2 regions of the Arthrobacter sp. 147(2020) genome follow, and region 1 is predicted to be linked to the other one. Evidence: riboswitches for the same ligand, from Rfam matches in the RefSeq annotation. Region 1 holds a riboswitch; the other holds the start of a gene.
What was found. Region 1 has a riboswitch for thiamine pyrophosphate ahead of thiM (hydroxyethylthiazole kinase). Riboswitches for the same ligand answer to the same signal wherever they lie in the genome.
Positions count from the first base shown of each region.

Region 2: linked by a shared signal. The riboswitch ahead of HMI58_RS05765 (ECF transporter S component) and the one ahead of thiM (hydroxyethylthiazole kinase) in region 1 are both predicted to bind thiamine pyrophosphate.

Region 1 covers NZ_JABFOM010000014.1:69,711-73,102, forward strand. Annotated here, with positions in the region: gene HMI58_RS10955 (aldo/keto reductase) at 1-368, shown strand, start outside; gene HMI58_RS10960 (3-oxoacyl-ACP reductase) at 426-1,190, opposite strand; TPP riboswitch at 1,247-1,343, opposite strand; TPP riboswitch at 1,433-1,533, shown strand; gene thiM (hydroxyethylthiazole kinase) at 1,525-2,358, shown strand; gene thiE (thiamine phosphate synthase) at 2,376-3,026, shown strand; gene thiD (bifunctional hydroxymethylpyrimidine kinase/phosphomethylpyrimidine kinase) at 3,014-3,392, shown strand, end outside.
Region 2 covers NZ_JABFOM010000005.1:102,968-106,359, forward strand. Annotated here, with positions in the region: gene HMI58_RS05740 (Na+/H+ antiporter subunit D) at 1-53, shown strand, start outside; gene HMI58_RS05745 (Na+/H+ antiporter subunit E) at 50-634, shown strand; gene HMI58_RS05750 (monovalent cation/H+ antiporter complex subunit F) at 631-891, shown strand; gene mnhG (monovalent cation/H(+) antiporter subunit G) at 895-1,290, shown strand; gene HMI58_RS05760 (DUF4235 domain-containing protein) at 1,302-1,562, opposite strand; TPP riboswitch at 1,694-1,810, shown strand; gene HMI58_RS05765 (ECF transporter S component) at 1,878-2,495, shown strand; gene HMI58_RS05770 (ATP-binding cassette domain-containing protein) at 2,501-3,392, shown strand, end outside.

The sequences.
Region 1 (3,392 bases):
TGGTCCCCGCAGCCGAGGCCTACGGGATCGGCATGCTCCCCTTCTTCCCCCTCGCCAACGGCCTGCTGACCGGCAAGTACAGTGCCTCAAAGGTTCCCGCGGGCAGCAGACTCACCCACTCCCGCACCAACCTGCTGGACGGCGCCGACTGGGACCAGCTCGCCGACTTCGGAGCTTTCGCGAGGGCCCGGGACCTGACCGAGCTGCAGGTGGCTTTCTCCTGGCTGGCCGCCCAGCCGTCAGTCGCCTCGGTCATCGCCGGCGCCACCAAACCGGAACAGATCGAGCAGAATGCCCAAGCCGTGTGCTGGGTGCCGTCAGAAACGGAGCTGCAGGAACTCGACCGCATCTTCCCCCGCGCCGCCTAGGCCGGCCGACTGACGCCTGACCGGGCACCGAGGAACCAGGACTGAGCAGGGCAGTGGTCAATCCATGACCAGCCCGCCATCAACCACCAGATTCTGTCCGGTCACGGATCGGGCCCAGGGCGAGGCGAAGAAGAGAACAGCGGCGGCGAACTCCTGCGGCGTGGTCACCCGCCCCAGCGGTGTTGATGCTGCGATGAAATCGAAGACCTCCTCAGGGGTCGCGGCGCTGGCGTCAGTGGTGCGCAGCAGGCCCCCGGAGACCATATTGACTGTGATGTTCTGGGGCCCGAGGTCTTTCGCCAAGGTTCGGGTCAGCGATAGCAGGGCCGCCTTCGCCGCGGTGTAGTCGTGATACGGCACCACAGGGTTCTGGAACAGGTTAGTGCCGATGTTGATGATGCGCCCGAATTGATGCTGGCGCATTCCCGGAAGTGCTGCCTGTGTGGTGTTGATCCCGGCCCTGACGCTGCCAGCGAACTGGGAGCTGAACTCATCCCAACTGATCTCCGCTGCGGTGGAGCGCGCGTCGCCATTGAAAGTGAATGATGCCAGCGCGTTGTTCACCACAGTGGTGACTGGGGCTCCGAAGTGCTCGCGCGCCCGTTCGAGCAGGTCGCCGACCTGCAAAGGGTCAGTCACATCCGCGGCTCCAGCCCACGCCCGTGCCGGACCGATCTGGGCGGCGAGCTCGTGGGCCCGGTCTGCGCTGGTCCGGTAGTTGATGACTACGCGGGAGCCTTCAGCCGAGAATGCCTCGACGATGCTGCGGCCCAGGCCCCGACCGCCACCGGTAACCAGGACAATTTGTTCGGTGAGTTGCATGGATTACCCCATCTGACATTGTGTGAAATTGGGGCGAAAAGACGCATGAACCGACCAAAAGGCCTGATGGACATCCCTTCGCCAGTTCGAACTGGATCAGGTTCAACGGGTGTCATCTCAGCCAGCATCAAACCGGCACCCCGTGTCGCTCCCCATACAGTAACCACGGAGCAGGCCGCACCGCTACCTGATAGGCCAGGAGGGGAATTTGTGGAGGTTCGGGGCGGAGCGGTTAGGGTGGTGACCATGGCACGGGGTGCTGCTCATCAGGAGCAGCTGAGAATCTACACCCGTTGAACCTGATCTAGTTCGAACTAGCGAAGGGATGTCGTGGATGACTGTTCGTCATGCATCATCTGATTGTGCCCAACTCCTCGCCGAGCTGAGGAAAGAATCTCCGTTGGTCCAGTGTCTGACCAACGCCGTGGTGACCAACTTCACTGCCAACGTTCTTCTCGCCGTGGGTGCTGCGCCCGCCATGGTGGATGTTCCTGCGGAAGCCAGCCAGTTCGCCTCCGTCGCGTCGGGGATCCTTATCAATCTGGGGACCCCCCACAGGGACCAGCAGACGGCGATGACCGAAGCCGTGGTTGCCGCGAATGCCGCCGGAACGCCGTGGGTGCTGGACCCCGTGGCCGTCGGATTCCTCTCTGTCCGAACTGAGCTTGCCGACGCGCTGACCGCACGAAACCCGCGGATTATCCGGGGGAATGCCTCCGAGATCCTCGCGCTGGCGGGTGCTGGCTCCGGCGGCCGCGGAGTCGATTCCACCGACGATCCGCTGGATGCCCGGGACGCGGCCCGGGCACTCGCGCAGTCGACGTCGTCGGCGGTGGCCATTTCAGGCGCCCACGATTTCGTGGTTGGCCCGGAGGGGGATGCCGTCGTCGTAGCGAACGGGAATGCCCTGCTGACGAAGGTGACGGGCGGCGGCTGCGCGCTGGGGGCCGTCATGGCTGCCTTCGCCTCCCTGACCGACGACGCTGTCCTCGCGGCCACTGCGGCCACCGGCGTGTACACAGTTGCTGCGGAGCAAGCGGCTGCGCGGGCGCACGGGCCAGGAAGCTTCGCCATCGAATTCCTCGACCGGCTGGCGGCCGTCACCCCCGAGGACGTCGCAAGGGGTTTGAATCTCCGCGCGGTGAGCGTATCGGACAGCGCGCGATGAGTCGATGGAACGACTCCGTGACTCTTCGGGAGCATCTATCCCTCTACCTGGTGACTGACACTGGCTTGTGCCAACCGACGCCGGTAGCTGAGGTTGTTGCAGCGGGGGTGGCCGGCGGCGCGACAATGGTTCAGGTGCGCGACAAGAACGCGTCGACCAAGACACTGCTCCAGTTACTTCTCGCAGTTGCCGAAGCGGTCGGATCGACTGTCCCTGTGCTGGTCGATGACCGTGTTGATGTCTTTCTGGCTGCTCGTGTCCGCGGGGCGCAGGTGGCCGGGGTGCACGTTGGTCAATCCGACCTGCCCGTCCAGTTGGTGCGGTCAATCGTCGGACCGGGTGCGATCGTGGGCCTCAGCGCTGCTACTGCCAGCGAAATAGGGACCGCCCACAATCTGCCAGCTGGGACAGTGGACTATCTGGGGGTCGGTGCCATCCATGCGACGGCCACCAAAGCCGATCATCCAGAGCCTTTGGGAATCGAAGGATTCGGGGCTCTGGCGTCCGGAAGCTCTTTGCCGTGTGTGGCAATAGGCGGGATTGGGGTATCAGATGTGCGGCCGCTCCGCGACGCCCGGGCTTCAGGGGTCGCCGTCGTCTCAGCCGTCTGCGCGTCGGCCGATCCGGAGGCAGCGGCAAGGGAATTGGCTGGCCAATGGCGCTCCTAGAACCGCTGGCCCTCCGCCGGATCCCCCGCATTCTCAGCATCGCCGGAACGGATCCCACGGGCGGGGCGGGCATTCATGCCGATCTGAAGAGTATTGCCGCGATGGGCGGTTACGGGATGGCTGTCGTCACAGCGCTTGTCGCGCAGAACACGAGGGGCGTCCGCTCGGTGCACACCCCACCGGCCGGGTTTCTGCGTGATCAGCTGGATGCAGTGAGTGACGACGTGACCATCGACGCCGTGAAGATCGGGATGCTCGGCGACGCGGCCACCATCGAAGTTGTCCATGAGTGGCTTCTGCGGGTTCACCCACAGCTGGTGGTGCTTGATCCCGTCATGATCGCCACCAGCGGCGACAGACTATTGG
Region 2 (3,392 bases), on a different contig from region 1:
TGGACCGCACCGACTACATTGAGGCAGTCCTCGGCGAGGGGAGCGCGCCATGACCCGGCAGAAAATCCCCTTCATCACCGAGCTTCCCCTGATCATCTGGCTGGTCATTGTCTGGGGTGCACTCTGGCAGGACTTCAGCCCGGGCAACCTCATCTTCGGCGGCCTGATCGCCTACGCCGTCGCGAACCTGCTGTACCTGCCGCCGGTAGAGCTCAGCGGGCGGTTCAACGTGCTCTACGCCGTGCCGTTCGCGGTCCGGTTCATCTATAAGCTCGTGATCGCCAGCTTTGAGGTGTTCTGGCTTTCGTTGACCCGCGGGCCGCACCTCGTGAACGCCGTCGTCGCCGTGCAACTGCGCAGCCAGTCGGATCTGCTGGTCACCACCACCGGGCACGCCCTGTCCCTCATCCCCGGCTCGCTGGTGATTGAAGTGGACCGCTCCACCTCCACCCTGTATCTGCACTGCCTGAACGTCGCCACCCCCGAGGACGCGGCGAAGATCCGCTCCGACGTCCGGACCACGGAGGCCTGGCTGATCAAGATCATGGGAACGCGGGACGACCTGGCGCTGCTCCAAACCGAGCAACGGTTCGACGAAGAGAACGACTCCCGCCAGGAAGGGGCCAGCACATGATGGTTGTCGCCATCTTCATCGCCGCGGGGCTGCTCATCCTGGCCGCCCTGTGCGCCCTGTACCGCATCGCAAGGGGTCCCTCGATCCTGGACCGGGTGCTTGCCATCGACGTGCTGCTCGCCACCATCGGTGGGGCACTCGCGATGGACATGGCGGTCAACCGGCACCTGGACAATGTGGTGCTCCTCGTGGCCATCTCGGTGATCGGGTTTATCGGCTCGGTAACCGTGGCGCGCTTCGTGACGGACAGGAAATAGGACATGAACGAGACAGTGATTGACGCACTCACCGCCGTGTTCCTGATCGGCGGCGCTCTCATGTCCGTCGCTGCCGGCGTCGGGCTGCTTCGGTTTCCCGACCTGCTGACCAGGATGCATGCGGCCACCAAACCCCAGGTACTGGGGCTGCTGCTGTTCCTGCTGGCCATGGCGCTCCAGCTGCGCAGCTGGATACTGCTGCCCGTGCTGTTGGTGTGCTGGATTTTCATGCTCCTGACCGTCCCCGTTTCGGCGCATATGGTGGGACGGGCGGGCTACCGCACCAAGCACCTGCGGCGGGACCTGCTCAGCATGGACGAGCTCGACGAGATCGTGGAGAAGGCGGCCAACAAAAGGGCGCCCGGCCGGAATCCGACCGAGCGCCCCGACGAGACGTAAAGAACTGCGGTTTACGTCAGGTCGCGGGTCTTCGCGAACCGGAGGGCCGCCTTCTGCGTGGTGCGGTTTGTCAGGACCTGGAGGACCGCGCGGACCGCACCGGAAATCAGGGCGAAAGCGATGGCGGAGCGCAGGCTGTTCTCAAGGGCATCCTCGTCCTTCGGCGTCGCCTTGCCGGTGGTCTTGTGCCAGATGAAATCCACTAGCTTGGCGCCGACAATTCCGGCCCCGAGGCTCAGCGCAACGCCGAGCAGTTTCATAAGCTGATTCATGGGTGTCTCCTTCGATGGTGGCTCTTTTTCCTAGCCTAGCGTTTCCCTCAGCAGACAACGACGCATCCACTGCTGGGGTCCGCCCGGTTTTGGTTGACGCGTTCGGCTCAGGTGTAGAGTTGAAACTGCTAAACATACGACAGGGGAGCGCCGCTCAGATGATGAGCGGGCGCTGAGAGTGCGGACTACCGCAGACCCTCGAACCTGATCCGGCTAGTACCGGCGAAGGGAGTCGAGTATCTCAGGGTGCCCGGCCAGTGGCATTGCTGCGGGCCCCAGGTACCCTCCCCTCCTGTACCTCAGGAGGAATTCATTATGGCTTCATCACAGGCACGAACCCAGAGCACCCCCACGTACCGCCCCACCTATCAGTGGCGGGTGGTCGATATCGTCGTCGCATCGGTGGTCGCCGTTGCCGTCGGGGTGGTCTTCTTCGCCTGGTCCGCCGGTTACACGGGGATCTCGGCGATCACCAGCGCGTTCCCGCCCCTGGCCGGACTGTATACCGGTGGGTGGCTGATCGCCGGGGTTCTCGGCGGTCTCATCATCAGGAAACCCGGCGCGGCCATCTACTGTGAGGTACTGGCGGCAGCTGTCTCAGCGCTGCTCGGCACCCAGTTTGGCCTGACCACCCTGCTGTCCGGCGCCATCCAGGGCCTCGGCGCAGAATTGATCTTCCTGCTCTTCCTGTACCGCAAATGGAACCTCGGGGTGGCGCTGCTCGCAGGACTGGGTGCGGGGCTGGCCCTGGCAATCAGCGAGAACATCCTCTACAACGCCCTCTGGGCCTTCGAATGGCAGCTCATGTACGTGGTCTTCGCATCCATCTCCGGTGTGGTGATCGCGGGCCTTCTCTCGTGGCTGGCCGTCCGGGGGCTTGCGAAGACCGGCGTGCTGTCCGCTTTCGCCGCCGGTCGAACGGCTGACGTCTAACCGGTATGGCCGAGCACACGAGGGAGCGGGCAGCCGTCAGCATCGCCGCCCGCGGCTGGAGCTGGCGGCACGCCGGGCGTAAGAGACCAGCGGTCCAGGACATTGATCTGGTGGTTCAGCCAGGGGAACGGGTGTTGCTGCTCGGTGCCTCCGGTTCCGGGAAGTCCACCCTACTGCACGGCCTGGCGGGTGTGCTCGGCGACGACGGCCAGGGGGAGGAACACGGTTCCCTCACCCTCGACGGAAGCCCGCCCGGTCGGGTCCGGGGACGTGCGGGGCTGGTGCTGCAGGACCCTGACACGCAGATAGTCCTTGCCCGGGTGGGCGACGAGGTGGCGTTCGGAGCCGAGAACCAGTCCGTCCCCCGGGCGGAAATCTGGGAGCGGGTCCGGCAAGCGCTCGACGACGTCGGGTTGGACGTCCCCCTGGACCGGTCGACAACGGCGCTCTCGGGCGGGCAAAAGCAGCGCCTCGCGCTCGCCGCGGTGCTGGCCATGCAGCCTGGGCTATTGCTGCTGGATGAACCGACAGCAAACCTCGACCCGGAGGGGGTCCTGGAGGTACGCGACGCAGTCGTCCGTGTCCTGGAGCGAACCGGCGCCACTTTCGTGGTGGTGGAACACCGGGTAGCGGTCTGGGCGGATGTGGTGGACCGGGTGGTGGTGCTGGCGGCCGACGGCGGTATCCTCGCCGACGGCCCGCCGGACACTGTGCTGACGGATACCCGAACCCGCGCGCGGCTGGCGGAGGCTGGGGTCTGGATCCCGGGCCACCAGCCAGCTGTGCCCGGCCTGCTGCCATCCCCGGGGGACCCCCTGCTGGCTGCCCGTGGGCTTTCGGTGGCGCGGACCAAGCGTGGCCCGGTGGTGCTCGACGACGTCGACGTCGAGCTGCAGG